2 regions of the Blastochloris viridis genome follow, and region 1 is predicted to be linked to the other one. Evidence: predicted binding sites of a transcription regulator. Region 1 holds the regulator's gene; the other holds the start of a gene.
What was found. The regulator HrcA, encoded in region 1, represses chaperone genes, less so after heat shock. The targets are predictions, from matches to a motif close to GTTAGCACTCNCNNNNNGNGAGTGCTAAC.
Positions count from the first base shown of each region.

Region 2: a site for HrcA is predicted at 1,873-1,901, ahead of groES (co-chaperone GroES). Genes of this name have one in related genera too.

Region 1 is NZ_CP012946.1:3,277,039-3,293,090, forward strand. It holds gene dapB (4-hydroxy-tetrahydrodipicolinate reductase) at 1-197, opposite strand, end outside; gene BVIR_RS14265 (DUF1330 domain-containing protein) at 277-579, opposite strand; gene pyrF (orotidine-5'-phosphate decarboxylase) at 732-1,436, opposite strand; gene BVIR_RS14275 (class I SAM-dependent methyltransferase) at 1,550-2,146, opposite strand; gene dnaJ (molecular chaperone DnaJ) at 2,234-3,367, opposite strand; gene dnaK (molecular chaperone DnaK) at 3,523-5,436, opposite strand; gene lepB (signal peptidase I) at 6,072-6,782, shown strand; gene BVIR_RS14295 (VOC family protein) at 6,937-7,347, opposite strand; gene BVIR_RS14300 (hypothetical protein) at 7,420-8,349, shown strand; gene grpE (nucleotide exchange factor GrpE) at 8,636-9,268, opposite strand; gene hrcA (heat-inducible transcriptional repressor HrcA) at 9,334-10,434, opposite strand; gene rph (ribonuclease PH) at 10,586-11,299, shown strand; gene rdgB (RdgB/HAM1 family non-canonical purine NTP pyrophosphatase) at 11,302-11,952, shown strand; gene hemW (radical SAM family heme chaperone HemW) at 11,939-13,099, shown strand; gene BVIR_RS14330 (penicillin-binding protein activator) at 13,121-14,326, opposite strand; gene rsmI (16S rRNA (cytidine(1402)-2'-O)-methyltransferase) at 14,446-15,354, shown strand; gene BVIR_RS14340 (YraN family protein) at 15,542-15,892, shown strand; gene gshB (glutathione synthase) at 15,897-16,052, shown strand, end outside.
Region 2 is NZ_CP012946.1:1,426,218-1,442,269, forward strand. It holds gene groL (chaperonin GroEL) at 1-1,315, opposite strand, end outside; gene groES (co-chaperone GroES) at 1,433-1,747, opposite strand; gene BVIR_RS06340 (3-hydroxybutyrate dehydrogenase) at 2,320-3,102, shown strand; gene BVIR_RS16735 (hypothetical protein) at 3,503-3,715, shown strand; gene BVIR_RS06345 (usg protein) at 3,866-4,135, shown strand; gene BVIR_RS06350 (exopolysaccharide biosynthesis protein) at 4,423-5,028, shown strand; gene queE (7-carboxy-7-deazaguanine synthase) at 5,141-5,776, shown strand; gene queD (6-carboxytetrahydropterin synthase QueD) at 5,773-6,126, shown strand; gene BVIR_RS06365 (proteasome-type protease) at 6,188-6,937, opposite strand; gene BVIR_RS06370 (transglutaminase family protein) at 7,224-8,129, opposite strand; gene BVIR_RS06375 (alpha-E domain-containing protein) at 8,277-9,218, opposite strand; gene BVIR_RS06380 (circularly permuted type 2 ATP-grasp protein) at 9,252-10,667, opposite strand; gene BVIR_RS06385 (competence/damage-inducible protein A) at 11,052-11,801, shown strand; gene BVIR_RS17015 (hypothetical protein) at 11,888-12,049, opposite strand; gene BVIR_RS06390 (MacB family efflux pump subunit) at 12,357-14,306, opposite strand; gene BVIR_RS06395 (efflux RND transporter periplasmic adaptor subunit) at 14,545-15,753, opposite strand; gene BVIR_RS06400 (efflux transporter outer membrane subunit) at 15,767-16,052, opposite strand, start outside.

The DNA.
Region 1 (16,052 bases):
GCGGCGGGATCGTCCAGCACCGGCACGCCCAGCGCCGGCAGCCCGGCCAGCACACCGGCGTCGCGCCCGAGCGTCGGCGCCCCGGCCCGCTCGATCGCGCCAACCAGCATGACGCCGCGCGCCTCCGAAATCGCCCGCACCAGAGCGCGCCCCATGCGCCCGCCGGCACCCACCACCACCAGCCGCAGATCGGCCATCCAAATCCTCCAGGGTTGACGCTTGGCACTGTCGCGCGGCGTCCTGATGAGTCAAGGTCCCGGACCGGCGGCCAAACCGTCAGGCCGGCTGCGCCCCGTCATAGCCCTCGATGATCACCAGATCGACCTCGCAGCCGCGCAACAGGTATTGCTTGGCGTCCTGGTATTCCGTGGAGGCGTAGCAGGCCTTCGCCGCTTCAAAGCTCGGGAATTCCAGCACCACGTTGTGGGGCTTGGAGCTGCCCAGCCCCTCGAACGGGCCGCCGCGGACGATGAAGCGTCCGCCGAATTTGGCGAACGCTACGGCGTTGCGCCGGCGGTACTCGTCGTAAAGCGCCTGCTCATTCACCGCGACCCGCGCGATCCAGTAACCCTTGGCCATCGTCACCTCCGATTGAGCATCGTCGTCCCGGCCACGCGGCGGCATGCGTCGCATCCGCCGCGCGAGCCGGACCGGGAGCAGGACAGAGTAGAACCTGCGCACGGCCCCGGCTCTCCGCTTCGCTGCGGCCGGGGCGACGACGGTTTCTGCCTTCAGATCGCGGCGGCCGCGGCGATCTCGCCGACGATAAGGTCGGCGGCGCGCTTGGGATCGGGCGCTGCGATGATCGGCCGGCCGACGACGAGGAAGTCGGCGCCGGCCCGGATCGCCGCGCCCGGACCCATCACCCGCTTCTGGTCGCCGACGGCGGAGCCGGTCGGGCGAATGCCCGGCGTCACCAGCGCCATGTCGCGCCCGACCACGGCGCGCACCGCCGCGACCTCCTCGGCCGAGCACACCAGGCCGTCGACGCCGGCTTCCTTGGCCTGGGCGGCACGGCGGGCGACGGTGGCGGCGACCGAGGCCTCGACACCGGCGGCGGCGAGGTCGCTCTGGTCCCACGAGGTGAGAACACTGACGCCGAGAATCTTCAGCTCCGAATCGCCTCGCCCGGCGACCGCGGCGCGCATGGTCTGCGGATAGGCATGAACGGTGAGGAACGACACCCCGAGCTCGGCGGCTTTACGGGTGGCGCGCTCCACCGTGTTGGCGATGTCGTGCAGCTTGAGATCGAGGAACACCTGGTAGCCGGCGGCGATCAGCTCGCCGGCGAAGTCGATGCCGCCGGCGATCGCGAGCTCAAGCCCGATCTTGTAGAACACCGCCGATTCGGCGAGCGTCTCGACCAAATGCTCAGCTTCGGCGACGCTCGGAACGTCGAGCGCAACGATCAGGCGTTCGCGGGCCGGTACGATCATGAAGCGCAGATCCCTTGAGGCTCGACGGCGGACCGATGTCGGCGGTCGGGCACCACGCGGTGCCGTCGGTCGCGCCGGCTGGACGCTGATACGCGACCGCTTCCGCTTTTAGCTCAAGCTCGGCGGTAAACCCAGACCCGCGCCGGCGGCACGTTCAGCCAGATACGCCGGGTTACGGTGGCGGTGTAGTCGCCGGCGTCCTTGGGGATCGGCGGCACCACCGCGTAAGTGAACTGGATGAACGGCGCGCCGGGCTGCATCAGCCGGAACGCGGCGTTGAGCAGGGTCAGGCGGTGCAGCAACGGCTTGGTGAACAGCGGCAGCGACGACACCACCGCGGCGGCCGGCTCGGCCAGTTGATGCCGCAGCGTCCGCGTCAAGGTGTAGGCGTCGCCATGCACCACCGTGGCGGTGGGATAGCGGCGCGACATCAGGTGGCTGAATTCGGTGTTGAACTCGACCAGGACCAGACGGCTGGGGTCGAGGCCGCGGGCGATCAGCGCTTCGGTAACTGCGCCGGTGCCGGGACCAAGTTCGACCACGGGCCCAGGCCGGGCCAGATCGACCTGTTCGGCCATGGCCTTGGCCAACGCGCGCCCTGACGGCGCGACGGCACCGGTGGTCAATGGCCGCTGGAACCACGACTGCAGAAAGCGCAGCTCATCGTCGAGGCGCAGCGGCTTCTTCTGTTGGAGCGTTTTCTGGAGCATAACCGGTTTCCGGACGGCCCGGCGAGGTGGAACAGGCTTAAACTGCGGTAACAGGCCGGTCAAGGCGGGGTTCGACCAAACGTCGCATCACTCGCGCATCCCGTCAAAGAATTCCCGAACCTTGGCGAAAAAGCCTGCGGATTCAGGATGGTTCTCCTTGGATGACGCCTTGTCGAACTCCTGTAGCAGTTCGCGTTGCCGCTTCGAGAGTTTCTGCGGCGTCTCGATCACCACCTGGACGTACATGTCGCCATAGGCTTTCGAGCGCAGCACCGGCATGCCCTTCCCCGCCAGGCGGAAGCGCTTGCCGGACTGGGTGCCCTCCGGCACCTTCACCTTGGTCTTGCCGCCGTCGATGGTCGGCACCTGGAACTCGCCCCCCAGTGCCGCGGTCACCATCGAGATCGGCACCCGGCAATACAGGTCCGAGCCCTCACGCTGGAAGAAGGCGTGGGGCTGAATCGACAGGAAGATGTAGAGATCGCCGCTCGGCCCGCCGCGTACGCCGGCCTCGCCCTCGCCGGAGAGGCGGATGCGGGTGCCGTCCTCGACGCCGGGCGGGATGTTTACGCCGAGCGTGCGGTCGCGGGTGATGCGGCCGGCGCCGCCGCAGACCTGGCAGGGGTCGTCGATCACCGTGCCGCGGCCCTGGCAGGTCGGGCAGGTGCGCTCCAGCGTGAAGAAGCCCTGCTGGTGGCGGATGCGGCCGGCGCCGCCGCAGGCGCGGCAGGGCGTCGGGCTGGTTCCCGGCTTGGCGCCCGAGCCGGAGCAGGCCTCGCACGACACCGTGGTCGGGATGCGGATCTGGGCCGATTTGCCCTTGTAAGCCTCGGTGAGCGAGATCTCCATGTTGTAGCGGAGGTCGGCACCACGCTCGCGGCCGGAGGCGCGCGAGCGTGCCCTGCCGCCCACCCCGAACAGATCGTCGAAGATATCGGCGAAGGTATTGGCGAAATCGGCGCCGAACCCGGCCGGGCCGGGTCCGCCCATGCCGTGCTCGAAGGCGGCGTGGCCGAACCGGTCGTAGGCGGCGCGCTTCTGCTCATCCTTGAGGACGTCGTAGGCCTCGTTGAGCTCCTTGAAGCGGTGCTCGGCCTGATCGTCCCCCGGGTTGCGGTCCGGGTGCCACTTCATCGCGAGCTTGCGGAAGGCCGATTTGAGGTCGCCCTCGCTGGCCTCGCGCGCAACGCCGAGAATTTCGTAATAGTCGCGTTTGGACATGGCGGTTATGTGCGGGTGCTCCCGGCTCCGGCGGCGCAATCGGCCGCCGTCGGGGCCTGAACCAGACAGGATCGGACCGGACAGGAAAGGGAAAAGCCCCCACCCGGAGACTTCTGTTGGTCTCGCCGGGTGAGGGCCATGGTCTGCTCCGCGCGTCAGGCCGACTTCTTGTTGTTCTTCTTGTCGTCGTCGACCTCGGTGAACTCCGCATCCACCACGTCGTCCTGCTTGGCACCGCCTTCGCCGGCCCCAGCCTCACCGCCCTGGCTGGCGGCATACATCGCCTCGCCAAGCTTCATCGACACCTGGGCGAGGGTATTGGCCTTGGCCTTGATGGTCTCGGCATCGTCGTCCTTGAGTGCGGTCTTCAGATCCGCCAGGGCGTCCTCGATCACCTTGCGGTCGGCTTCCGACACCTTGGCGCCGTAGTCGGCCAGCGACTTTTCGGTCGAGTGGACCAGAGCCTCGGCCTGGTTCTTGGCCTCGACCACCTCGCGGCGCTTCTTGTCGTCGTCGGCATGGGCCTCGGCGTCCTTGACCATGCGCTCGATGTCGGCCTCCGACAGGCCGCCCGAGGCCTGGATGCGGATCTGCTGCTCCTTGCCGGTGCCCTTGTCCTTGGCCGAGACATTGACGATGCCGTTGGCGTCGATGTCGAACGTCACCTCGATCTGCGGGATGCCGCGCGGTGCCGGCGGAATGCCCATCAGGTCGAACTGGCCGAGCATCTTGTTGTCGGCCGCCATCTCGCGCTCGCCCTGGAAGACGCGGATGGTGACCGCGCCCTGATTGTCCTCGGCGGTCGAGAACACCTGGCTCTTCTTGGTCGGGATGGTGGTGTTGCGGTCGATCAGGCGGGTGAACACGCCGCCCAGCGTCTCGATGCCGAGCGACAGCGGGGTGACGTCGAGCAGCAGCACGTCGCGGACGTCGCCCTGCAGCACGCCGGCCTGGATCGCCGCGCCGATCGCCACCACCTCGTCGGGGTTGACGCCCTTGTGCGGCTCCTTGCCGAAGAACTGCTTCACGATCTCCTGGACCTTGGGCATGCGCGTCATGCCGCCGACCAGCACCACCTCGTCGATCTCGCCGGCGGTGAGGCCGGCGTCCTTCAGCGCCTTGCGGCACGGCTCGACGGTCTTCTGGACGAGGTCGTCGACCAGCGCCTCGAACTTGGCGCGGGTGAGCTTGAGCGCAAGGTGCTTCGGCCCGCTCTTGTCGGCGGTGATGAACGGCAGGTTGATCTCGGTCTGGGTGGTCGAGGAGAGTTCGATCTTGGCCTTCTCCGCCGCCTCCTTCAGACGCTGCAGCGCCAGCTTGTCGCCGCGCAGATCGATGCCCTGCTCTTTCTGGAATTCGTCGGCCAGGTAGTTGACCAGCCGCATGTCGAAGTCTTCGCCGCCGAGGAAGGTGTCGCCGTTGGTCGACTTCACCTCGAACACGCCGTCGCCGATCTCGAGGATCGAGATGTCGAAGGTGCCGCCGCCGAGGTCGTAGACCGCGATGACACCGTTGCCCTTCTTCTCCAGGCCGTAAGCGAGCGCGGCCGCGGTCGGCTCGTTGATGATGCGCAGCACTTCGAGGCCGGCGATCTTGCCGGCGTCCTTGGTGGCCTGGCGCTGGGCGTCGTTGAAGTAGGCCGGGACGGTGATCACCGCCTTGTCGACCGTGGCGCCGAGATAGGCCTCGGCGGTTTCCTTCATCTTCTGCAGCGTGAAGGCCGAGATCTGCGAGGGCGAATAGGCCTTGCCGTCGGCCTCGACCCAGGCGTCGCCGTTTCCGGCGCGCACGATCTTGTAGGGGACGAGCTTCTTGTCCTTCTCGACCATCGGATCGTCGTAGCGGCGACCGATCAGGCGCTTGACCGCGAAGAAGGTCCGCTCCGGATTGGTGACGCCCTGGCGCTTGGCGGGCTGGCCGACCAAACGCTCGCCATCGTCGGTGAAGGCGACGATCGAGGGCGTGGTGCGGGCGCCCTCGGCGTTTTCAATCACCTTCGGCGTCTTGCCTTCCATGACGGCGACGCAAGAATTGGTGGTGCCGAGATCGATGCCGATGACTTTCGACATTGCGGTAAACCTTCCTTCTGCAGCGGACCGGCCGGGCCTTTAGAGCACCCGGATATTGGCTTTAAGTCGCGGAGTGGCGTTGCGTGCCCCCGCGGCCGACCAAAGCGCGGCCCCTCAAGGGTTCGGCGGCTATATAAGGAGCGGGGTTCCACCCCACAAGGGGCGCGTTCTCAGCCGGGCAGCAGAGACGGCCACACCGAGGTACGGCACGACCGTCCATTGAACGGCTTCGGGTGCAGCGTGGTGATCGAGCGGAGGTTGTCGCGGAGCGCCTCGCCGGGCCTCCGGGCCGGCATTTGCCATCCGCCAGCCGCGCACCGAGTCGATGATCGCCGGCCGGGTCTCGCGCAGTGGATTTTCTTGACAATACGGCAAGCCGAAACGCCGGTAACCTGCTCGGGCAGCGGGCCGATCGCGCTGGCTGAAGACAGCAATGCCGAACGGCGGGCGGCAACCGAGGGCCAGGCGGTTTCGACATCGGCGCCGCCGCGGCCGATCGCCGCACACCACGTCAACCGGTGCCGTTGCCGCAACCCGCCTTCGCGTGGTTCTGGCAAATCTTCCCTCCGGCGATATGGTCCCGGTCGGGTCACAATCCTCTGCTTCAAGGCGGCAGAGATTCCTCGGGGCGTTCCGTGCGCAACCAGATCAAGGCCGTCCTCGGTGCGCTCACCGCCTTTCTGGTGCTGCGGTCGTTCGCCCTCGCCAGCTATCACGTGCCGACCGAGAGCATGGTGCCGACCATCGAGATCGGCGACCGCATCGCCGTGAACAAGGCCGCCTATGGCTACAGCCGGTTCTCGCTGCCGGGTGGCGCCCTGCTGCCGCGGTTGCCGTTACCCGACGGCCGGCTGTTCGGCAGCCTGCCGTCGCGCGGCGACGTCGTGGTGTTCCGCCACCCCACCACCGACGTGGACCTGTTGAAGCGGGTGGTGGCGCTGCCGGGGGACCGTGTTCGCATCGAACATGGCCTGCTGATCGTCAACGACACCCCGGCGGCACGGGCGCCGGAGGGCCCGTTCTTCTACCGGGCGCCGGAGGGCTGGGTGGTGCGGGTGGCGCAGTATCGCGAGCAGCTGCCGGCCGGCCGCAGCCACCCGATCCTGAAGCGCACCGATTCCGGCCCCGGCAACGACATGGCGGAGATGACGGTGCCGGCCGGCCATTTCTTCGCGATGGGCGACAACCGCGACAATTCCGAGGACAGCCGGTTCGCCGAAGTCGGTACCGTGCCGTTCGAGAACCTGATCGGCCGGGTCGAGGCGGTGATGTACTCGATCAGCGCCTGCGAGCCGGAGCCCGGCCTGCGCTGCCCGCCGCCGCGCTGGCTGCAGTCGGTCGAATGAGCCAAAATCCGGCGTGACGCGGGGTCCGCCGGTGCGGTCGGAACCCCGTATTCCGGCTGCCGGCCCCGACAACTCGTCCCTGATCGAGGGAATTTCGGCGAGGTGGTTTCCGGGCCCCGAACGGAGCAACCGGAGCCCGACAACCGCCGTCGCATCAGGCCGGCGTCATCCAGCCGATCGCGCCGCCGCCCGGCTGGCGCAGGATGGCAAAGCGGCCCACCGCCGGCACCGTGAACGCCGGCCGGATCACCGTCGCGCCGGCGGCGACCGCCGCCTCGAGGCGCGCCTCGACGTCATCGACCGCGAGATAAGGCATCCAGTTATCCGGCACGCCCTCGAAGTCGGGTCCCGACATGGCGAAGACGCCCGCCACCGGCGTGTCGCCGGCGAACGCCACCCAATAGAGCGAACCGTCGGTCAGGTTATGCTCGGCGAACCGCCAGCCGACGGTCGCCTCGTAGAATGCCCGCACGGTATCGGGATCGCGCGTCATCAGCTCGTTCCAGTAAAAATGGCCGTGGGTCCACATCGCTGCCTCCATCGGTTCATACTGAAGGTAGGCCATTCGCCTCGACGGCGTCATGACGATTCGAACGACTGTCCGGCCAATTCCAACTCGATTCTGAGGAGACACCCCATGCGTCCGCTCGCCGTCGCCGCCCTTGTCGCCGTGTTCGCGGGGCCGGCCGCCGCCGCGGGCCCGGTGTTTCCGCCGGGCACCGCCGCCGGCCTGGTGCCGCCCGCCGGCATGACCCAGGTGCCGGGCATCGCCGCCTTCCAGGACAGCCAGAAGCGGGCGCGCATTCTGATCATCGATCTGCCGCGCGAGGCATATGGCGTGCTGACGCAGGAAATGACCGACGAGTCGCTGACCGCCAAGGGCCTGACGGAGGTAACGCGCGCGACGTCGACGCTGGCGAACGGCCCGGCGCTGCTGCTGTCGGGGCGGCAGTCGGTGGGGGCGGAGACCGTCAACAAGTGGATCCTGATCGCGCGCGGCCCGATGAGCGCGGTGATGGCGACGGCCGAGGTGCCGACCGCGAACGGGGAAGCCTATCCGGTGGAGGCGATGCGCGAGGCGCTGCTGTCACTTGTCTTCAGAACCCCGGCGCCGATCGAACAGCAGGTCGCCGCGCTGCCGTTCCAGGTCGGCGAGCTGGCCGGCTTCAAGCCGGTGCGGACGCTGGGCGGCACCACGCTCTATCTTTCGGCCGGCAGCGGCGATGACAATGGCGGCAAGGAGACCCTGATCGTGGTCGGCCGCGCCGGCGGCGTCCCCGACAGCGAAAAGATGGACATGTTCGCCCGCCGTCTGGTTGGCGGGATGCCGACCGTCAAGAAGCTGCGGGTCGACCGTTCGGAGCCGCAGCGGGTGCGCGGCGTGCCGGGCCACGAGATCCGCGCCAGCGGCGTCGATGCGGCCACCGGCAACCCGGTCAAGCTGGTGCAGTGGATCCGGGTCGAGCGCGGCAGCTATGTCCGCGTCGTCGCGGTGACGCCGGAGGCCGAGTTCGACGCGGTGATGCCGCGCCTGCGCGCGCTGCGCGACGGCATCGAACTCAACTGACCCGGATTGGTCTCAAAGGACCGTTTGGAAACTCCGACGGGGCCGCGCCGGAGCCGATTTCGGGCGCTCCGGCAGGAGCCGATCGAAGAGCGTACCGGGGAGTACGGTCGAGATCGGCGACGAACCGGGCGCCCGAAAGCGGCCCGGCCCTTCGGGTTGCGGGGCGAACGCCGGTCGCGGCGTCAAAAAGCTCGTAGGTACGCCCCGATATCGGTCTTGCTTTCCTCCTGGCGTCCGGCAGTTCGCGCCACAACGCGGCCTGCCGTCCGAGTTTCCAAACGGTCTCTCAGCCCCGATCCGAAGGCTCGCTCGGCGGCGGCGCCTCGGGCGCCACCTTGGGGCCGCCCTTGGCGACGCCGACCAGCGCCGGCCGCAGGATGCGCTCGCCGAGCACGTAGCCGGTCTGCACCACCTGCACCACGGTGCCGGTCGGCACGTCGGGGTTGGGAATTTCGAACATGGCCTGGTGCAGATTGGGGTCGAACTTGCCGCCGGCCGCCTCCACCCGGCGCACGCCGTGCTTCTCCAGCGTCTTGGCCAGTTCGCGCTCGGTGAGTTCGACGCCCTCCACCAAGGTCGTCAACGCGGCATCGCCCGACACCGCATCCGCCGGCACCGCGGCCAGCGCGCGCTCCATGTTGTCGGCGACGTTGAGCACGTCACGGGCGAACGCGGCGATGGCATAGCTCTTGGCGTCGGCGACCTCGCGCTCGGTGCGCCGGCGCAGGTTCTCCATCTCGGCCAGGGTGCGCAGCAGCTTGTCGCGCAGGTCGGCCGCCTCCGCGGCCAGGGCCTCCAGGTTCGGCTGGGGTGCGCTCGCTTGAGTCGCATCCGCCGGGGCCGCGCGGTCCGCCGGCGCGGCGTCCGCGGCGGTCTCGGCAGCCTGCTCGGGATTCAACGGGTGTCCGGACGTCGTCATAACGGCGATCCTGTCTCTGAAATTAACCAATTCCCGCCGGGATATCGGCGGAGAATCGTGAAAAATCAAGCCAGCGTCGGGTCCGGCATCGACGCACCCATCAGCCGGCTGACCACCTTGGCGGTATAGTCGACCATCGGGATGATGCGGGCGTAGTTGAGCCGGGTCGGCCCGATCACGCCGATCACGCCGACGATTTGACCCTCGGCGTTGCGGTAGGGCGCGGCGATGGTGGATGACCCCGACAGCGAGAACAGCTTGTTCTCCGAGCCGATGAAGATGCGCACGCCCTCGGCCACCTCGGCGCGGTTGAGAAGGTCGATCACGCCGCGCTTGGCCTCAAGGTCGTCGAAAAGGCTGCGGATGCGCTCCAGATCCTCCAGCGCCTTAAGGTTTTCCAACAGGTTGGCCTGTCCACGCACGATCAGCTGGCGCTCGCCCGCCGCGCCGCCGGACCAGGAGGCGAGGCCGGCCTGCACCAGACGCTGCGTCAGCTGGTCGAGCTCGGCTTGGCCGGCCGCCAGCCCGCTCGCAATGTCGGCGCGGGCTTCGGCCAGGGTGCGGCCGCGGATGCGGGCGGACAGGAAGTTCGAGGCCTCGACCAGCGCCGACGCCGGCAGGCCGGGCGGCAGCATCACCACCCGGTTTTCGACCTGGCCGTCATCGGCCACCAGCACCAGCAGCGCCTTGGTGGGGTCGAGCCCGACGAACTCGATGTGCTTGATACGGGTGTCGGACTTGGCCACCAGCACCACGCCGGCGCCGCGCGACAGCCCCGACAGCAGCGTCGAGGCCTCGGCGAGGATGCCGGCCATGGTGCGGCCCTCGCCGGCCACCTGCGCCTCGATCGAGGAGCGCTCCTCGGCCGAAAGGTCGCCAACCTCGAGCAGGGCATCGACGAAGAACCGCAGGCCGGTTTCGGTCGGCAGCCGCCCGGCGGAGATGTGCGGGGCGTAAACCAGGCCGGCGTGTTCGAGGTCGGCCATGACGTTGCGCACCGAGGCCGGCGACAGCGGGGTCGTGATCAGCCGCGCAATGTTGCGCGAGCCGACCGGCTCGCCGGTGGCAAGGTAGCTCTCGACGATCTGTTTGAAGATTTCGCGCGAGCGCTGATCGAGCTGCGACAAGGTGGCGTGTGGCACGACGACGGGACGTTCGATCGACAAGGGACTGAACTCCTTCGCCCCTAATGTGTCGTCCGCGGGCGCTCGCCGCAAGGCCGCTGGCGCGGTCGGTGCCTCCGGCGAGCGCCGTGCGCGGTGGCGCAGTCGGAAAATCCTGCTTAGAAGAACACGATCTTAGCCCAGGAGTCGTTCCATGCGTCCGTCCCGCCGCGCCCCCGACCAGATGCGCCCGGTGTCCCTTGAGCGCGGCGTTGCGCGTTACGCCGAGGGCTCCTGCCTGGTGAAGTTCGGCGAAACTCACGTCCTGGTTGCGGCGACGCTTGAGGACAAGATGCCAATGTGGCTGAAAGGCCAGGGCCGCGGCTGGATCACCGCCGAATACGGCATGCTGCCCCGAGCCACCCACGAGCGCACCCGGCGCGAGGCCTCGACCGGGCGGCCTTCCGGCCGCACCCAGGAAATCCAGCGTCTGGTCGGCCGCGCGCTGCGCGCGGTGGTCGACCTGCCTTTGATGGGCGAGCGCCAGATCACCATCGATTGCGACGTGCTGCAGGCCGACGGCGGCACCCGCACCGCGGCCATCACCGGCGCCTGGGTGGCGCTGCACGACTGCTTCAATTGGATGAAGGCGCGGAGCATGATTTCGCGTATCCCGCTCAAGGACCACGTCGCCGCGGTGTCGTGCGGTATCCATGACGGCGTGCCGGTGCTCGACCTCGACTATCTTGAGGATTCCAACGCCCACACCGACGCCAATTTCGTGCTGACCGGCGCCGGCGGCATCGTCGAGATCCAGGGCACCGCCGAGAAGGAGCCTTTCTCCGAGGCCGAATTGCTGGCGCTGATGGCGCTGGCCCGCACCGGGATCGGCGAACTGGTGGCGTTGCAGAAGCAGGCGGTGGCCTGATCATGGGTCATCACCCCGCGCGCCGCTGCGAGGGCCGCCTCGTCGTCGCCACCCACAATGCCGGCAAGCTGCGCGAGATCGGCGAACTGCTCGCCCCGTTCAAGATCGAGCCGGTCTCGGCGGCCGACCTCGGCCTTGCCGAACCGGCCGAGACCGGCACCACCTTTGCCGAGAACGCCCGCATCAAGGCCCAGGCGGCCGCGGTCGCCGCGAACTTGCCGGCTTTGGCCGACGATTCCGGGCTCGCGGTGTGGGCGCTGCACGGCGCCCCCGGCGTGTTCTCGGCGCGCTGGGCGGGCGCGGGCAAGGACTTCATGCCGGCGATGGCGAGAATCGAGGCCGAGCTTGCCGCCCGCAACGCGCTGACGCCGCAGGCGCGCATCGCCCGCTTCGTCGCCGCGCTCTGCCTGGCCTGGCCCGACGGCGAGGTGGTGGCGGTCGAGGGCGCCATCGACGGCGCCATCGTGTGGCCGCCGCGCGGCGAACTCGGGTTCGGTTATGATCCGATCTTTCTTCCCGATGGCGAGACGCGGACATTCGGCGAAATGAGCGCCGAGGAAAAGCACGGCGTCGATTGGACGGCCGGCCGTGGCCTGTCGCACCGTGCCCGCGCCTTCCTGAAACTGGCGGAGGCGTCATTTGTCCGAGAATGATGCAGGTCCGGGCTTCGGCGTGTATCTGCACTGGCCGTTTTGCCTGGCCAAATGTCCCTATTGCGACTTCAACAGCTTCGTCCGCCACGACGATATCGACGAGGCGCGGTTCGCCCGCGCCTTCACCCGCGAGATTGCCGCCACCGCCCAGCGCATCGGCCCGCGCACGGTGCGGTCGATTTTCATCGGCGGCGGCACACCCTCGCTGTTGCAGCCGGCCACGGTGGCGGCGCTGCTCGAAGCGATCGCCGAGCAGTGGTCGTTCGACGACGACATCGAGATCACCATCGAGGCCAACCCGACTTCGGTCGAGGCGACCCGGTTCCGCGGCTACCGCGACGCTGGCGTCAACCGCGCCTCGCTCGGCGTGCAGGCGCTGAACGACGCCGACCTTAGGGCGCTCGGCCGCATGCACACCGCGAAGGAGGCGCTGGCGGCGCTCGAGATCGCCCAGGGCGTGTTCGGGCGGGTGTCGTTCGACCTGATCTACGCCCGGCCGGGCCAGACCCCGCACCTTTGGCAGCAGGAACTCACCAGCGCGCTCGCGCTCGGCACCGAGCACCTGTCGCTCTACCAGCTCACCATCGAGGAGGGCACGCCGTTCTTCGCCCTCAATGCGGCCGGCAAGATCGTGCCGCCCGACGCCGACCTTGCCCGCGAACTGTTCGACCTCACCCAGGCGGTGACGCGCGATGCCGGTCTGCCGGCCTATGAGGTGTCCAACCACGCCCGGCGAGGGGCGGAGAGCCGGCACAATCTGATCTATTGGCACTCGGGCGAATATGCTGGCATCGGCCCCGGCGCCCACGGCCGGCTGGCGGTCGGCGGTCGGCGGCGGGCGCTCGCCGCCGAGCGGAACCCCGAGGCCTGGCTTCAGCGGGTCGAGGCCGGTGCGACCGGCACCGTGGTCGACGACGTGCTGAGCCGGGAGGAGATCGGCGACGAGTTCCTGCTGATGGGGCTCCGGCTCGCCGAGGGCATCGACCTCGGCCGCTATTCGGACATGGCCGACCGCCGCATCGATCCGGAGCGAATCGCCCAGCTCATCGAGTTCGGCTTCGTCGAGACTATCGGCGACCGCCGCCTGCGCGTCACCCAGGCGGGGTTTCCGATCCTCGATGCCGTGGTAGCGGACCTCGCCGCGTAAGCCGCCCCGCTGCCGGGCGGCTCAGGTCGTGACGAACGCCTTGGGCGAAGGCGAGATGATGCGCGAGGTGCCGGCGCCGATCTGGTGCACGGCGAGCCCGCGCTCGCAGGTACCGTCCGACCGGAACCGGAAAATGCCGTCCACCCCCGAGAAGCCGGACGGATTGGTCAGCACGCCTTCCGAAAAGCGCTGCGAGCCCTGAGTCTTGACCAGCGCCGCCACCAGCGACACCGCGTCATAGGACAACGACGCCGTCCGCACCGGCTCGCTGCCGAACTTGGCATGGTAGCGCTGGGCAAAGCCGCGGAAGCCGGCATTGTCCGGAGCGGCGTACCAGGCGCCGTTGAACGCCGCGTCGCGATGGACGCCGGGATCGTCCCACAGGCCGGTGCCGATCGGCACGGTCTTGGCGGTATCGACCCCGGCCGCCTTGAGCTGGTTGATCACGGCGAGCGCGGCGTCGCGGTTGTCGGGCAAGAACACGCAGTCGGCCTGCCGCGCCACCGCCGCGACCTGCGCGACCGCACTCTGGGTCTGGCCGGCGTGATAGCGCGCCAAGCCGAGCACCCGCCCGCCGCTCTGGGCCACCGCCTGCTGGAACTCGGCCTCGACCACCTGGCCGTAGGCATTGTCCGGCAGCAGGGCGACGAACGACTTGCGGCGCTGCTCCGCCGCATAGCTGACGATGCGGTCGACATCGGAGGCCGGCAGAAAGCTGAGCAGGAACACGCCGCGGGTGGCGACCTGGGCGTCGGTGGAAAACGCGATCACCGGCACGCCGCGCTGCCGCGCCACCTGGCCGGCCGGCCGCACCGCCACCGCGAACAGCGGCCCGAGCAGGATCTCGCAGCCCTCGGCCAGCGCCTGCTCGGCCGAGCTCTGGCCGCCCTGGGCGGAACCGCCGTCATCCTTGACGATGAGCGAGATATCGGGGGCGTTGAACTCGGCCAGCGCCAACTCGGCGGCGTTGCGCAGCGATTGCGCCGCTGCGCCGGCATTGCCGCTGGCCGTCAGCGGCAGGATCAGGCCGACGCGAACCGAGCCGCTGCCGATCGCGGTCGACGCCGGCTTGGCCTCCGGCGGCGGCGCCGGCGCGTCGCTGAACACGGTGCTGCTCTGGCACGCCCCGAGCGAAGCGGCGAGGCCGAGGGTTGCGCCAGCGCCCGCCAACTGCAGCGCGCCGCGGCGCGAGACCTGCCTTTGCTTGGCACGGGTCGCGATGCACATTCCCTTGCTCCGCGTTGGTGGCGCCGACGGTTAAGCGTGCGATCACCACGGAATTCTGTCAAAACGACGGTTACGTCCCATCCGTAAAGGGGGCGTCGGCTGTGGACAAGCGGTATCCGATGGCGAACCCCCACGATCAGGCGCGATCGTTTCTGATCGGCAACACCTCAATTCACGCCCCCAAGGCGCGGGCCGGCCTGCACGTGGTGGCGACCCCGATCGGCAATCTCGGCGACATCACGCTGCGCGCGCTGGAAACGCTGGCCGGCGCCGACCTGATCGCCTGCGAGGACACCCGCATCTCGAGCCGCCTGCTCGCCCGCTACGACATCCGGGTCCCGCTGCTGCCGTATCATGAGCACAACGCCGCCGAGATGCGCCCGCGCCTGCTCGCCCGGCTGGCCGAAGGCGCGGCGGTGGCGCTGATCTCGGATGCCGGCACCCCGCTGGTGTCGGACCCCGGCTACAAGCTGGTGCGCGAGGTGGTCGCGGCCGGCCACACCGTCGAGGCGCTGCCCGGCCCCTCCGCCCTGCTCGCGGCGATGGTGGTGTCGGGCCTGCCGACCGACCGCTTCCTGTTCGAGGGCTTCCTGCCGCCGAAATCGGCGGCGCGGCGCGGCCGGCTGGCCGAGCTCGCCGCGGTGCCGGCGAGCCTGGTGGTGTTCGAGACCGGCCCCCGCCTCGCCGACAGCTTGAAGGACATGGCCGAGACGCTCGGCCCGAGCCGCCCGGCGGCGGTGTGCCGGGAGCTGACCAAGCTGCACGAGGACGTCCGCCGCGGCACGCTGGCCGAGCTGGCCGAGGCAATCGCGGGCCTTGAGCCCAAGGGCGAGATCGTGGTGGTGGTCGGCCCGCCGCTGCCGGTGGCGGCCCCGGCCGACAGCGACATCGACGCCGCGCTGGCGACGGCGCTGGCCGCCGCCTCGCTGAAGGACGCCGTCGCCGAGGTGGCGGGTGCGCTCGGCCTGCCCAGGCGGCAAGTCTATCAGCGCGCGCTCGAACTGACCCGCGAGCCCCACCATGGCTGAGCGCAAGCGGCCGTCCCCAGTCACCCCCGCCCGCACCCTGGTGAAGCCCGGCGACATCAAGGCGCAGCTCACGGCCGACCAAGCGGTGGCCTCCGGCGGCCGCCGGCTGGTCGGCCCCGGCGAGGTTGGCAAGCCCGACGCCGGTCGGCGCGAGAGCTCCGCGCCGGGCGAGCCGGCGCCGGCTAGGCTGGCCGCGCACGGCTTCGGCCTGTCGGCCGAAAGCGTCGCGGCGGCGCTGCTGGTCGGCAAGGGCTACCGCATCCTGGCGCGGCGCTGGCGCTCGCCGTTTGGCGAGATCGACATCGTCGCGCGCAACCGCTCGACCGTGATCTTCGTCGAGGTCAAGGGGCGCGGCGCGCTGGATGATGCCGCCTATGCGGTTACGCCGCGCCAGCGCCGCCGCATCATTGACGCCGCCTCGGCCTGGCTGGCGGCGCGGCCGGATCTCAACGGGCTCGACGTGCGGTTCGACGTGGTGCTGGTGGCACCGCGCTCGCTGCCGCGGCACATCCCCGCCGCATTCGATATCGATGGATAAAGCCATGACTCTTCGCGTTGCCGTGCAGATGGACCCGATCGAGCGGATCAACATCCGCGGCGATTCCACGTTTGCGCTGCTGCTGGAGGCGCAGGCCCGCGGCCATGCGCTCGGCTACTATACGCCCGACCGGCTGGCGATGGCGGGCGGCAAGGTGTTC
Region 2 (16,052 bases), 1.9 Mb from region 1:
CGGTCTTCTGGTCGGCGTTGGCGACCGGGATGCCGTCGAGCACCTTGGTGGCGCGCAGCAGTGCGACGCCGCCGCCCGGCAGGATGCCTTCTTCGACCGCGGCGCGGGTGGCGTGCAGGGCATCGTCAACGCGATCCTTGCGCTCCTTCACCTCCACCTCGGTGGCGCCGCCGACGCGGAGAACCGCGACGCCGCCGGCGAGCTTGGCCAGGCGCTCCTGCAGCTTCTCACGGTCGTAGTCCGAGGTGGTGTCCTCGATCTGCGCCTTGATCTGCGCGACGCGGGCGTCGATGTCGGCCTTCTGGCCGGCGCCGTCGACGATGGTGGTGTTCTCTTTCTCAATCACCACCTTCTTGGCGCGGCCAAGGTGAGTCAGCGTGACATTCTCAAGCTTGAGGCCGAGGTCCTCGCTGATGGCGGTGCCGCCGGTGAGAATGGCGATGTCCTGCAGCATGGCCTTGCGGCGATCGCCGAAGCCCGGCGCCTTGACCGCCGCCACTTTCAGGCCGCCGCGCAGCTTGTTGACGACGAGGGTGGCGAGCGCCTCGCCCTCGACGTCCTCGGCGACGATGACGAGCGGCTTGGAGGTTTGCACCACCGCTTCGAGCAGCGGCAGCAGCTCCTGCAGGCCCGACAGCTTCTTCTCGTAGATCAGGATGTAGGCGTCGTCGAACTCGACGCGCATCTTCTCGGCATTGGTGACGAAGTAGGGCGATACGTAGCCGCGGTCGAACTGCATGCCCTCGACGACGTCGAGCTCGGTGGCGAGGCTCTTGGCCTCCTCGACCGTGATCACGCCCTCATTGCCGACCCGCTTCATGGCGTCGGCGAGGAAGCCGCCGATCTCGGCGTCACCATTGGCGGAAATGGTGCCGACCTGGGCGATCTCGTCGTTGGAGGTGACCTTCTTGGAGTTCTTCTTGAGGTCCGCGACCACCGCTTCGACCGCAAGGTCGATGCCGCGCTTCAAATCCATCGGGTTCATGCCGGCGGCGACCGACTTGACGCCTTCCTTCACGATGGCCTGGGCCAGCACGGTGGCGGTGGTGGTGCCGTCGCCGGCGAGGTCGGACGACTTGGAGGCCACCTCGCGCACCATCTGGGCGCCCATGTTCTCGAACTTGTCCTCGAGCTCGATCTCCTTGGCGACGGTGACGCCGTCCTTGGTGATGCGCGGTGCGCCGTAGGACTTCTCGAGGACGACGTTGCGGCCCTTGGGGCCGAGCGTCACCTTCACGGCATTGGCCAGGATGTCGACGCCGCGCAGCAGCCGGTCGCGCGCGTCGGTAGAGAATTTCACGTCTTTCGCAGCCATGGTTTAGTCCTTGAAAACGGAGGCCCGACCGATGCGGGCAAAGGGAAACTGTGTCTCTCGCCGACGCTGTTGCGCGGCGTCACGGCTCAGGCAGCCTCGAACTCAGGCTGCCTTACCTCAGGCAGCCTTCTTGGCGCTGTCGGTGCCTTCGATCACGCCCATGATGTCGGATTCCTTCATGATCAGAACCTCGACGCCGTCGATCTTGACTTCGGTGCCGGACCACTTGCCGAACAGCACGCGGTCTCCAGCCTTGAGGTCGAGCGGGACCAGCTTGCCCGCTTCGTCGCGCGCGCCCGGGCCCACGGCCAGGATCTCGCCCTGCTGGGGCTTTTCCTTCGCCGTATCGGGAATGATGATCCCCCCGGCGGTCTTCTGCTCAGCGTCGATGCGTTTGACCACGACGCGGTCATGGAGCGGCCGGAACTTCATGTCATTCCTCCAAAGCATTCTTGCGTTCAAAAAAGCTGCAGCGATAGGGCGCTTCAAGCCATCCCCCTTCGCCCGGCTGCGACATAGGCAGCCGCGCAACACCCCGCAAGGGCGTGCCACAAAAATTTAGCACTCTCGATAGGGGAGTGCCAATATGGAATACCGCGTGATTATGTTGGGATTATGCGCTTCAAACCGAAAGAATAGGTATTTGGAAATTTAGGTGGCCTGAGAATTTAAAAAAGTTCGAAAAAGAAATTGACATCTCACAACGCAAAGAGAGTGAAGAATTCGCGGGAACAAATCCGACAAGACGTCCTATCGCCGCGAGGTGCCGGACACAGCGGGAGTTCTCTTTGAGAGGCGATCCTCCCTGGTGGTTCGCCTGCGCCAGGCTGTGCCGCCGATCGCGATCTTCGGTCGCCACGGTATCGTGTAAGCTGGCGCGGGCGCATCCATTGGTGCTCCCGGTCCGCCATCAACCGGGCGGGCACGATGTTGGCCGCGTTGCTGGGGACCGCCGCCGGCCGGCTTGGCGAACAACACAACGATCGTCCCCGGGGAGTGAGAACATGCTGAAGGGAAAGGTGGCGGTGGTGACCGGCTCCACCAGCGGTATCGGGCTGGGCATCGCCCGGGCGCTGGCGGCGGAGGGCGCCGACATCATGATGAACGGGTTCGGCGACGCCGGCGAGATCGAGACGCTGCGCGCCGGCATGGCTGCCGAGTTCGGGGTGCGGGTGGCCTTCAACGGCGCCGATCTCGCCAAGCCGGCCGAGACGCGCGGCCTGATCGAGGCCGCCATCGCCGAGCTCGGCAAGGTCGATATCCTGGTCAACAATGCCGGCATCCAATTCGTCTCGCCGGTCGAGGACTTTCCCGATGAGCAGTGGGAGCGGGTGATCGCGATCAATCTGTCGGCGGCATTCTACGGCACCAAATATGCGTTGCCGGGGATGAAGAGCCGCAATTGGGGCCGCATCATCAACGTCGCCTCGGCACACGGCTTGGCGGCCTCGCCCAACAAGTCGGCTTATGTCGCGGCCAAGCATGGCGTGGTCGGCCTGACCAAGGTGGTGGCGCTGGAGACCGCGGAAACCGGGGTTACCGCCAACGCCATCTGTCCCGGCTGGGTGCTGACGCCGCTGGTGCAGAAGCAGATCGACGCGCTTGCCGCGCGCAAGGGCCTCAGCGATGCCGAGGCGAGCCGCGATCTGCTGAGCGAAAAGCAGCCGTCGAAGACGTTCGTCACGCCCGAGCAGATTGCTGCCCTGGCGGTGTTCATCTGCTCGGACGCGGCCGCCAATCTGCGCGGCGCTGCCATCAACATGGATGGCGGCTGGCTGGCGCAGTGAGAGGTGCCGTGCGCCGGGCGGCGCGAGCCGCTCCGCCCGGTGCAGCGCGTACGCGTCAGCCCGATCCAACGCGGACTGACGCGGATATGATTACGCCCAAGCTCGCCAAATCGTGCCGCCTTGCTATAAAATTGAGCAGTTGCCGCCGTAATGCCGGACAATGTTGCCGCCGATCCGGGCGTGGCGGTACAAAACAGCGAACACTCGGTTGGCGGCCGTGCAAGCGGCCCTCCGTTCGGCCTGGGGCGGTAGCTGTATCCCGCCGTGACACCCGCCGGTTCCCGGATCGGCATTAACCAATCGGTACCTTCGCGAACTGGACCATCGCTTGCATGGGGGGTGTGGTGCGATGGCGCGGACATCGGTTGCGGTCAACCGAACGTGGACCGCCGGGTGCTGGGTGGAGGTCGAGATGTGGGTTCGTTGCGTTGCTGCCATGGTTTTCGCGAGCGCAGGCCTGTTCACGCTGCTGGCTCTGACCGGGGATGGCCCGGTTTTCGCCGTCAAGGAACGGCAGATGGTGGTGCTCGGCGCCATTGGCGAGTTGCCGGTTGGCGTTACGATGGCGAATACGCTGGCGGTCGTCGGCTCGACCTCGACAGTGGCCCGCTAACTGTTGGCACTCATCTTTAGATGCTGCCAGATAATACGGAAGTTCATCTAAAATTTCTATAGCCACCCGTTGCGCGCCAGTCGTCTTGAGCTATCATTTGGCCTGAGCGATCCAAATTCTCTCGCGAGCGTGTGAAGGGAGGGTAAGGGAATGGTGAGTGATGATTTCAGGCGTCAGGTCGCGGGCTATGGGCTGACGACGGCCAATATCTGCTATCGTCGGTCGGATTTTCCCGCCATTCTCCAGACGTTTATCTGGCAGGACTATGATCTTTATCCAAAGTTCCCGTCGCTGACCAAGTTTTTGAATTTCTGGGAAAGCGAACTGGAAGGGCCGTTGCACTCGGTGACCGTCGCCCATTCGCGGCTGATCGGGCCAGCCGAATTCAAAATCGTCGACGGCATGTTCCGGCTGCATTGAGCCGAGCCGTCCGGCTCCGGGCGCCGCCGTCGCGGCGGCGATGGCGGGAACGAATCCGCTGGCACCAATGGTCCGGTGCCGGCTTCCGGCATCCTGGACCATTGGTTCGGGTGGGGACGGCGGCTCACCATCGCCAATCGCCCGACCTGTCGGCAAGGAGGCACCCGGTTTGTAGCGGGAGAGGTAACCAGGTAAGCCGACCTCAGTCATCGTGCCGATCGGCGGCGGCGAAGCCTTGATTTCGCCGGTTCCGTACGACACCTATGGCAGACAAGGGGAACTCAGTTATGTCCGCCGCCGGTCGCCGCACGTCCGAACTTTTGTCTGAGCTGGCGGTGGGTGATCCCGACGAAACCATCACCTTCGGCGAAGTTTTCCATCGCCTTGAGCACAAGGCGTTCGGCGCGCTGTTCCTGGTGCTGGCGATTCCCAACTGCTTCCCGATGGTGCCCGGCGTATCGGTGATCACGGGTGTTGCGGTGCTGCTGCTGGCACTGCAGCTGGCGTCCGGGCTCGAGGAGCCGTGGCTGCCGTCGGCGATCCGGCACAAGGGGTTCGCTCGCGGTGCGTTCGCCCGCGTTCTCGGCAAGACGCTGCCGTGGATCGTCCGCGTCGAGCAGCTCGCCTCGCCTCGGCTGCAAATTCTCACCTCCGGCACTGGCCGGCGCGTGTTCGGCGCCATGATCGCGGTGCTGGCGGTGGCGATGATGCTGCCGGTGCCGTTCATCGGCAATATCCCGCCGGGCATCGCCATTGCGGTGCTCTCGCTCGGCCTGCTGGAGCACGACGGCCGGGTGGTTGCGGTGGGCTATGCGGTGGGGACGGTGGCGATTATCGTGGTGGCCGGCATGTTGGCGGGCCTGATGATCGGCTTCGAGGCCATCGTGTTCTGAGCCGGCGACCGAGCCGCCAGCGTCTCATCCGCGCGGGGGCGGCATTCTTTGCGGTTTTTCGACCGACGGGTTGGAGAGCCGTGTTTCGCCTGACGCCCGCCGGGACTGACGTATGGCCTACGCCGTCAAAGAGATGTTCTACACCTTGCAGGGCGAGGGCCGGAACGCCGGGCGGGCGGCGGTATTCTGCCGGTTTTCCGGCTGCAATCTGTGGAATGGCCGCCAGGCGGATCGCGGGCGCGCGGTTTGTACCTTTTGCGACACTGAATTTGTCGGTGTGGACGGGGCGGGCGGCGGTGGCTTCGGTTCCGCGGGCGAGCTCGCGGCGGCCGTTGCGGCCACGTGGCCGGCTGGTGGGTCGGGCACGCCCTTGGTGGTGCTCACCGGCGGCGAGCCGCTACTGCAGGTCGACGCCGCGCTGATCGCCGCGTTGCACGAGCAGGGGTTCGAGATCGCGGTCGAGACCAATGGCACCATCGCGCCGCCGCCGGGGCTCGACTGGATCTGCGTCAGCCCGAAGGCGGGGGCGCAGCTGGCGGTGACGGCGGGCGACGAGCTGAAACTGGTGTTTCCCCAACACGGCGCCGGGCCGAGCCGGTACGAGACGCTGGCATTCACCCATTTCCTGCTCCAGCCGATGGACGGGCCGGAGCGTGAGCGCAACACCGAGGCGGCGGTCGCCTATTGCCTCGCCCACCCACGATGGCAGCTCAGCCTGCAGATCCACAAGATCCTCTGCATTCCATGAAAATCACTCAGGTCTTTACGTTCGAGGCCGCGCACCGGCTTCCCAAGGTGCCGGAAACCCACCGCTGCCACCGCATGCACGGCCACTCCTACCGGGTCGAGCTTCGGCTGGAAGGGCCGGTGGACCGGGAAACCGGGTTCGTGGTCGATTTCTTCGACATCGAAGCGGCGTTCGCGCCGCTGCACCAGCAACTCGACCACCGCTGCCTCAACGACGTCGCCGGGCTCGACAATCCGACCGCCGAGAACATCGCGATTTGGATTTGGGACCGGGTCAGGCCGGCGTTGCCGCAGACCGTTGCCGTCGTCGTCTACGAAACGCCGACCTGCTGGGCGGAATACCAAGGCTGATGCGCTGGCGGAGCATCGACGCGGCTCGGCCGTTGGGCGTGTCGGGACGACGCTGTCGTCACTACGATTTCGGCACGCCGTAGGGCGGCCGCGGAATCGCCATGTGGGCGGCGCGCAACGCCGCCGACCAGCGCTCACGCAGGTCGTGGAAATAGGGCTCGCCCGGCTCGATGCGGTAATTGAGCTCGGCTTTCAGCGCGTCGCGCCGCATCATCAGCACGTCGATAGGCATGCCGACACCGAGATTCGACCGCATGGTCGAATCCATCGAAATCAGGCTGATCTTGAGGCCGTCATATAGATCGGTCGAGAAGTTGCAGGCACGATCGAGAATCGGCTTGCCGTATTTGTGCTCACCAATCTGCAGATACGGTGTGTCAACCGTGCATCTGATACAATTACCGGCCGCGTAGATCATATATAGCTCTAGCTTGCTGCCGGAAATCTGGCCGCCGAGCAGGAACGACACGTCAAATGTGAGGTTCGATTGCTCCAGGCCGGTGGCATAGAGCGAATGAACCAAGCGGATCGCCTTGCCGATGCGCTGGGCACCCTGGAACATGGTCGGCGCGTCGATCAGCGTCTCGCGTTCGCCGGTTTCGGAATTCTCGATGCCTTCGGCCAGAAGGCTGACCACCGACTGCGAGATCGACAGGTTGCCCGCCGACGCCAACCCCATCACGCGCTCGCCGAGCCGCTCGAACACGTGCAGCTTGCGAAAGGTCGAAACGTTGTCGAGGCCGGCGTTGGTGCGCGTGTCAGCGATCATCACCAGGCCGTCGTGCACCAGCAGTCCGCAGCAATAGGTCATCGGCTCCACCCCTGTCGGGCCGTTCTTAGAGCATCCGCCGATCCGATTGAACCAGGCAGCACTCTAAGCCTTTGAGTTACCGTATCCTCTGTCGCAAGACCGCTGTCCACTGTTGCCGAGAATGCCATAGAGCTTGACGCGCACACACAACCTGCTGTCGGCGTCGTTGCAGCCTCTCGGCGTGCCCTTGCGATCCGAGCGTGGCGCCGCGGCAGACACCTTTTGGCTGGGCCACGCCCGGTGGCGACGGCGGGTGTCGATGCCGGCGGGAGCGCGGTCGTGGGCCTCAGTTCTGCGACTGGATCTGCGACTGCGGCAGGCCCTTGGTCCGGCTCTGGGCCTGCTCTTGCGCCCGGGACGGGCTCGACGCCTGGTCGAACATCCCCATCCGGGTGACGAAGACCTCGACCGTCATCGTTTCGCCGGTGCCGCCGCGGCGGCTGCCACGCACTGGGGCGGCGCCGAGATAATCGAGGCCGGCGGCGACGCGGACATGGGTGTCGGTGATGCAGATGCCGTTGGTGGCGTCGAAGCCGACCCAGCCGAGGCCGGGCACGAACGCCTCGGCCCAGGCGTGGCTGGCGCCGGCCTGATTCTCGTCGCTGCCGCTGTAGTAATAGCCGCCGACGTAACGGGCGGGAATGCCGAGCCGGCGGGCGGCGGAAATGAAGATGTGGGTGATGTCCTGGCACACCCCCCGCTTCAGGGCGAACGCCTCGGCGGCGGTGGTGGCGGTGTGGGTCGGATCGCTGTCGTAGACGATGTCAGTGTTCAGACGCAGCAGCAGCGTGTGCAACCGGTCGAGCGGATCGGTCGGTCCGCTCATGGCGACGTCGTTGGCGAACGCCTCAATGGCGGGGTCGGCACGGGTGAGGTCGGTCTCGCGCAGAAACAGCGAGGGCGGCAGCGGCTCGACCGTGCCGCGGACCACGCCGTGGCTGTCCTCGGTCTCGACCTCGCCGGCAACCAGCACGCTCAGGTGATCGAGATGGCCGTTCATCGAGAAGGTGTCGGTCAAATTACCGAACGCATCCTGGTGACGCTCCAGCCGGCAATCGGCGGACACATCAATCCGCCAGCCCACGACATACTGCCCGTCATGATTGCGGGGGGTGAGCCGCAACGTCTGGATCAGACCGTTGATCGGTTGCTGATACTGGTAGCGGGTTTCGTGGGTGATGCGAAGGCGCATGGCGACATGCCGGACGTAGGAAAAACCATATCACACGGGATCGAAAAAGATCGCCTCATGGTTCCGGCTGCGATCTTCATGACATCTTGGGTCGAAACATCGGTCGCAGTCGGACATCAGCCTCCGAGCTGGAGCGGAGCATTCCTATCACACCAGATACTGCTCGGCCACCTCGGCTCCGAGCTTGTGATTGTCAGCGATGAAACCGGCGATGAACTCGTGCAGCCCGCCGGAGAAGATGGCCTCCATCCGCACGTTCTGCAGCCGCGAGCGCACCGAACGGGCGTGGCGCTGGGCCGGTCCCTGGCGGCCGTACTGCTGGGCGAGCAGGTCGAGATAGCGGGTGATGTTCTCGTAGCAGCTCGCCAGCGAGCGCGGCATCTGCTCGTTGAGAATGAGGAAATCGGCCACCAGCCACGGTTTGACGCTTTCGCGGTAGACCCAGTGGAACGAGGTGAGGGCGGAAACCGCGCGCAGCACGCTGGTCCACTGATAATAATCGAGCGCGCCGCCGATGTGGGATTCCTCGGGCAGCAGCAGGTGGTATTTCACATCGAGGATGCGCGCCGTGTTGTCGGCACGCTCGATGTAGTGGCCCAGTCGCTCGAACCAGTAGGAATCGCGCCTGAGCATGGTGCGCGAGGCCGAGCCGTCGAACAGCAGCGAAGCTTCCTTCACCTTGTCGAGGAAGCGGTTGACCTCGTCGCGATCGAGCCGGCGACGGTCGAGCTTTTTCAGCGCCAGCCAGATGTCGTTGACCGCCTCCCACATCTCGACGGTGAGCGCGGTGCGCACCGCGCGGGCGTTGGAGCGGGCGATCTCCAGGCAGTTGACGATCGAGAACGGGTTGTCCGGCGAAAATGCCAGGAACTCGGTGACGGTGCGCTCGGTGGCGTCGCGATAGTGCTTGTGGAACGCGGCGGCGCAGCCGGTGGCGGCCAGCGCCGACTCCCATTCGTTGGAGGAGCCGCCATAGGACGACGGCAGCGAGGCCATCCGCTGGGCGACCTCAAGGGTGCGGGCGATGAACTCAGCGCGCTCGACGTAGCGAGCCAGCCAATACAGGTTGTCAGCGGTGCGCGACAGCATGGACGCAACGACGGTTCGAGGGGCAAAACGTGATCATGCGCCGAGCACCCAGGTGTCCTTGGTGCCGCCGCCCTGCGAGGAGTTGACCACCAGCGATCCGGCCTGCAGCGCCACGCGGGTGAGGCCGCCCGGCACGATGCGCACGCCGTTCTTACCCTGCAGCACGTAGGGGCGCAGGTCGACGTGGCGCGAGGCGATGCCGTCCTCCACCAGGCAGGGCGCGGTGGAGAGTGCGAGCGTCGGCTGGGCGATGAAATTGGAGGGATCGTGCTTCAGCTTGGCACGGAAGCTCTCGATCTCGTCCTTGCATGCCTTGGGACCGATCAGCATGCCGTAGCCGCCGGAGCCGTGGGTCTCCTTCACCACCAGGTCGTCGAGATGGTCGAGCACGTAGGCCAGCGCATCCGGCTCGCGGCAGCGCCAGGTCGGCACGTTCTTCAGGATCGGCTCCTCGCCGAGGAAGAAGCGGATGATCTCCGGCATGTAGGAATAGACCGCCTTGTCGTCGGCAACGCCGGTGCCGACGGCATTGGCGAGCGTCACGTTGCCGGCCTGATAGGCGCCCATCAGGCCCGGCACGCCGAGCGCGGAATCGGGGCGGAAGACGAGGGGGTCGATGAAGTCGTCGTCGACGCGCCGGTAGATCACGTCGACGCGCTTTGGTCCCTCGGTGGTGCGCATGTAGACCACGCTGCCCTCGACGAACAGGTCGCGACCCTCCACCAGCTCGATGCCGAGCTTGTCGGCCAGGAACGAGTGCTCGTAATAGGCCGAGTTGAACAGTCCCGGCGTCAGCAGCACGCAGGTCGGATCGGCCGGGGCGGTGCTGGGGGCCACCGATTTCAGGGTGGCGAGCAGCTCGTCCGGATATTTTTCGACCGGTGCCACCCGGTGGGTGGCGAACAGCTCGGGAAACAGCCGAATCATGATCTCGCGGTTTTCCAGCATGTAGGACACGCCGGAGGGGGTGCGGGCATTGTCTTCGAGCACGTAGAAGGTCTCGGGGTCGATCCGCACCACGTCGATGCCGGCGATGTGCACCCAGATGTCGTGCGGCACCCGCTGGCCGTTCATCTCCGGCCGGAACACCGGGTTCTGGAACACCAACTCCTCCGGCACGATGCCGGCACGCATCGCCTCGCGCTTGGAATAGACGTCCTGGATGTAGAGGTTGAGCGCGCGAATCCGCTGCTCCAGCCCCTTGGACAGCGCCGCCCATTCGGCGTTGGCGAGAATGCGCGGCACAATGTCGAACGGAATGAGCCGCTCGGTCGACTCGGCGTTGCCGTAAACGGCGAAGGTGATGCCGATGCGGCGGAACAGAAACTCCGCCTCCCGGCGCCGGTCATCCAGCAATGCCCGCGGCACAGTCGCAAGCCATTCCGACAACTGCCGGTAGCCGGGACGGACATGGCCGTTGAGGCCCTTCATCTCATCGAAGGCAGCCATTGGACGCCTTTCCTCAACCCAGGTCCACAACCCCGGTCCCAACGGGCCGTCTGCGGTTCGGCCGGCAGGCCGGCCCGCAGGGGCCCGGAAAACATCAAGCCGTTCACCGCTTTCGGCCCACCGCCTGTTGGCGTGTGCACGAATATGGTTGAGACTTTCTCCTCGTCGCCTCAAGCTTAGACGCAAATTCCGGGCCGATGGAAGAGCCCTTGCTGCATTCGGCGGCAATCCTTCCACTTCTGATGATGATGCCTAAAAAATAGGCGCAAACAACGCGGTGCGCCCGATGAACAGGCGCGGCCCACCACGGGGCTCCGGCGACGCTCGAATGGGAAGGCGCTGTCGATCGGGCTAGAGGCTGGTGGCGATCCCAGGGGAGTTGTCATGGCCGATCCGATCACCGTCACCGCCGCCATCCTCGTCATTGGCGATGAGATCCTGTCCGGGCGCACCAAGGACAGGAACGTCGGCTACATCGCCGACTTCCTCACAGCGCACGGCATCGACCTCAAGGAGGTGCGAATCGTCAGCGACGACGAAGCGGCGATCGTCGCCGCGGTGAACGCGCTACGCAAAGGCTACACGTATCTGTTCACCACCGGCGGCATCGGTCCCACCCACGACGACATTACCGCCGATTCGATCGCCAAGGCGTTCGGCGTCCCGATCGGGGTCGACCCGCGCGCCAAGGCAATGATGCTGGAGCGGTTCGCCGAGGCCGACCTCAACGAGGCACGGCTGCGCATGGCGCGCATTCCCGCCGGCGCCGACCTCATCGCCAACAAGCTGTCGAAGGCGCCGGGCTTCTGGATCGGCAACGTCATCGTCATGGCCGGGGTGCCGGCCATCATGCAGGCGATGCTGGAGGAGGTGGCGCCGAAGCTGAAGACCGGCGTGCGGATGCTGTCGGAGACGGTGCGTGCCGAGCTGCGCGAGGGCGACATCGGCACCGAACTGCGGGCGGTCGCATCCGCCCACCCCGAGGTGATGATCGGCAGCTATCCCTTTCTGGACGACGTCGGTTTGCCCAACACCAATCTGGTGGTGCGCGCGCGCGACGCCGACAAGCTGGCGGCGGCCCGGCACGCGGTCGAGACCATGCTCGCGGCCGTGCGGCTGAAGCTGGGGCGGTGAGCGCGGACGCGGTGGTGCTGTTCCCGTGGGAGCTCGGCGTCGCGGTCCACAGCCGCCGGCCTGCGACCGCCCGGTGCGGTGACAGCTCAACGCCGCCACGCCGCGTCGTTCTTGAGCAAAGCGGTGCGGTGCAGCATCTGCGACACCGTGACGGCCTGGTCGTGAACGGCACGCGCCACAAGCCCGGTCATGGCGATGACCTGCAGGCTGAGGGTGAAGGTGAGCGTGGTCCAGAACGCGCGAGCCATGGCGACCTCACAGCAGTATCGCCGTGATCACGACCGGGGTTCGATTGCGACCATGTTGCCAGGTGGTCATTGAGTTGACCGCGAGGGTTCACATCTCATTAACCATAATTTCGGAGGTGTGGTTCCGCGGCCGAACTGCCATCGCCGCGGCGTTCGGTGGGTCAGATCGTGATTCCGAAAGCGACCCCGGCGAAAAATCCTTGAGCCGAAAGAGCGCTCTCGGCGACCGGTCGCGCAATCGACCTCGCCGGCCGATTATGGCCCCGATGGGACACCTGGCGCGGCTCGTGATGCCCGTTCGGCGCGATCAATCGCGTGCCAGCGCCACCACCGGGTCGAGCAGCGAAGCGTTGTGGGCCGGAAGATAGCCGAACACCACGCCGATCAAGGTCGAGCACACCACCGCGGTGATGATCGAGGTGAGCGAATAGATCAGCGTGAACGGTGTCTCGACCAGGGCGAACACCAAGCCGAAGCTGAGCGCGAGCGCGATGCCGAGGATGCCGCCGATCAGGCACACCAGCACCGCCTCGATCAGGAACTGCTGCAGGATGTCGCTGCGCCGCGCCCCCACCGCCATGCGCACGCCGATCTCGTTCACCCGCTCAGACACCGACACCAGCATGATGTTCATCACCCCGATGCCACCGACCAGAAGCGAAATGATCGCAATCGAGGAGATCAGGAGCGTCAGGATCTCGGTGGTTTGGGTGATGGTCTGGCGGATGTCGTCGGTGTTGAGGATGAAGAAGTCGCGAGCGCCGTGGCGCAAGGTGAGCAGTTGGGTCACCGCGCCCTGGGCGAGCGCAGGGGAGGTGCCGTCGTCGACCCGCACGGTGATCGAGCGCAGATTGGTGGTGCCGAGGAAACGGGCCTGCACGGTGGTGTAGGGCAGGAATACCGACGGGTTGGAGCTGGAGCCGAACCCACCCTGCTGCTTCTGCACCAGCGCGATGACCCGGCACGGCACCTTGCCGACCAGGATGACCTCGCCGACCGGGCTGCGGCCGGGCTCATCCGGAAACAGCGCGTCGCGGGCGTTCTCGTCGATCACCACGTCCTGGGCGAGGCGCTTCACGCTGTCGGCGTCGAACAGCCAGCCGTCGAGCAGCTTGGTGCCGCGGACGTCGAAATAGCGGTCGCCGACGCCATTGACCATGGCGGTGGCCTCGACCGAGCGGTAGCGCAACGTCGAGGTGGTGGAGACGGTGGGCGTCACCGCCGCCACATAGGGCTGCTGCGCCAGGGCTTCGGCGTCGTCGATCACCAGAGTTCGGATGCGGCCGGAGCGGGTATCGCCGAAATTGAGGCCGGGGAAGATCTCCAGCGTGTTGGTGCCGAGGCTGGAGATGTTGGCCAGCACCTTCTGGCGCGAGCCTTCGCCGAGCGCCACCACGCACACCACCGCGGCGATGCCGATGACGATGCCGAGCATGGTGAGGAAGGTGCGCAGGCGGTGGGCGCCCATTGCCACCAGCGCCATGCGGAAAGCCTCGCGGAAGCGGTCGAGCGCCGCCCGCCAATGGCTCGCCGGGGCGCCGGCCGGCCCGCGCGCGGCTGCTGCGGCGGGCGCCGGCGCTCGCTCGTTGCGGCGGTCCGACACGATCTTGCCGTCGCGCAGCTCGATGATGCGCTCGGCACGGGCGGCGACCGAAGGGTCGTGGGTGACGATGATGACGGTGGTGCCCTCGGCGTGCAGTTCGTCGAGGATCTGCAGCATGGCAAGGCCGCTCTGGCTGTCGAGCGCGCCGGTGGGTTCGTCGGCGAGGATGATCTCGCCGCCGTTCATCAAGGCGCGGGCGATCGACACGCGCTGCTGCTGGCCGCCTGACAGCTGTCCGGGGCGGTGGTGGGTGCGGTCGGCCATGCCGAGCCGCTTGAGCAGGCTTGCCGCCCGGCTCTGGCGCTCGGTGCGCGGCAGGCCGGCGTAGATTGCCGGGATCTCGACATTGCCGATGGCGTCCAGCTCCGACAGCAGATGATAGCGCTGGAAAATGAAGCCGAAATGCTCGCGCCGAAGCTCGGCCAGTTCGTCCGGCTCGAGCAGCAATGTCTCGCGCCCGGCGACGCGGTAGCTGCCGGAGGTCGGTCGGTCGAGGCAGCCGAGGATGTTCATCAAGGTCGACTTGCCGGAGCCGGAGGCGCCGACGATCGCCACCATCTCGCTGCGCGCGATCGAGATGTCGATGTCCTTCAAGGCGGCGATGGTGTCGTCGCCGGACTGGTATTCGCGGGTCAGGCCGCGGATCTCGATCAGCGGCGCGCCGGGCGCACCGGCGGCCGTCGCCGCGCGGGTGTCCGGCGGCGTGAGGTGGGCGGCGTCGAGGGTCGGAGGCGTGTCAGCCAAGGCCAAATCCACCCCTTTGATACGGCTTCCGGCCGATCCCTGCGGGGTCCCGGAAACCACCTCGCCGAATCACCCGTGGTCAGGACAGGGTTCTTCGGCGACCGGACTTCGGCTTCCGGCCGGATCGGCCGGAAACCGGATGATTGGGTCAGAACGGACGCGGCGGGCCGCGGAAGGCCGGCTGCGTGGAATCCTTGCGCCCGGTGACGACCCGCTCGCCGACCTTGAGCCCGGAGCGGATTTCGGCGACCGACTTGTTGTCGAGCCCGACCTCGACCGGGCGGGTCGACACCGTGCCGTTCGGCTCGACCACGTCGACGGTGTAGCCGGCCGCGGAGCGGTGCAACGCCGCCGAGGGAACCGTGAGCACGCCCTTGGCGTCGCCGAGCACGATGCGTACCTGCGCCGTCATGTAGGTGCGCAGCCGGCCGTCCGGGTTCTGGACGTTGAACACGCCATAATAATAGATCGCGGAGGACGATGATGACGACGACGAGGAAGATGACGACGACGAGGAGGACGAGGTCGAGAAGCTGGAGTCGGTCTTGACCGATTCTGGCGCCGGATCGATCGATTCGAGCTTGGCGTGGTAGCGGTGGTCCGGGTCGCCGAGGATGGTGAAATAGACTGGCTGGCCCGGCTTCGCCCGCACCACGTCCGCCTCCGAGATCTCGGCGCGGACGGTCATGACGTCGACCTGGCCGAGCACCACCATGGTCGGCGCGGTCTGGGTGGCGTTCACCGTCTGGCCCTCCTGGGTGACGATGGCCAGCACGGTGCCGTCGATCGGCGCGGTGACGCGCGTATAGCCGAGGTTGGCTCTCGCATCCTCCACCGCCACCACGCCGGACAGGATCTGGGCGTCGAGCGCTGCGATCTGGGCTTCGGTCTGCTTCACCGTGGCCTCGGCACTGTCGAACTCGGCGCGCGAGGTCGCCCGCTGCGCCAGGGTCAGCTGGGCGCGGCCGAGGGTGGCGCGGGCGAGCGCCAGCGTCGCGACCTTCTCCAGCCGCTGGGCGCGAATGTTTTCGAGCGAGGCTTCCGCCTTTCGCAACGCATTCTGCTGGTTGATCGGGTCGATCTCGGCGATCAGCTCGCCGGTCGCGACCTTCTGGCCGAGCCTGACCTTCATCGACACCACCCGGCCGGACGCCTGGGCGCCGACCGCGACCAGCTTGACCGGCTTCAGCGTGCCGGTAGCAAGTACGGTCTGCTCGACGTTGCCGACCGCGACCCGCGCCGTCAACATCGCGTCGGGCGCGGCCGGCTGGAAGTAGGATCGTAGGCCCAGCGCGGCCGCGCTGAGTCCGGCGACCACGACGAGGATCAGGCCGGCGCGTTTTTTCGAGAGCTTCATGGCGTGGCAAGCTTCATGGTGTCACGCGAGGCGGGGTCGCGAGCGCGGGAATGTGGGGGCCGGTGCCGATGTCGACGGCCTCCGGTGTCGCCACATCGACCGGGTCGGTCCAGCCGCCGCCGAGCGCCTTGGCGAGCGCGATGTAATCGGTGGAAATCGCGACCCGGCTCTGCAGTAGCGTGTCCTCGGCGGAATAAAGCGAGCGCTCGGCGTCGAGCACGTCGAGGAAGCTGGATGAGCCGGTCTGGAAGAGCTGGCGCGCCAGTCGCGTCGCGTCGCGGTTGGCTTGGACCGATTCG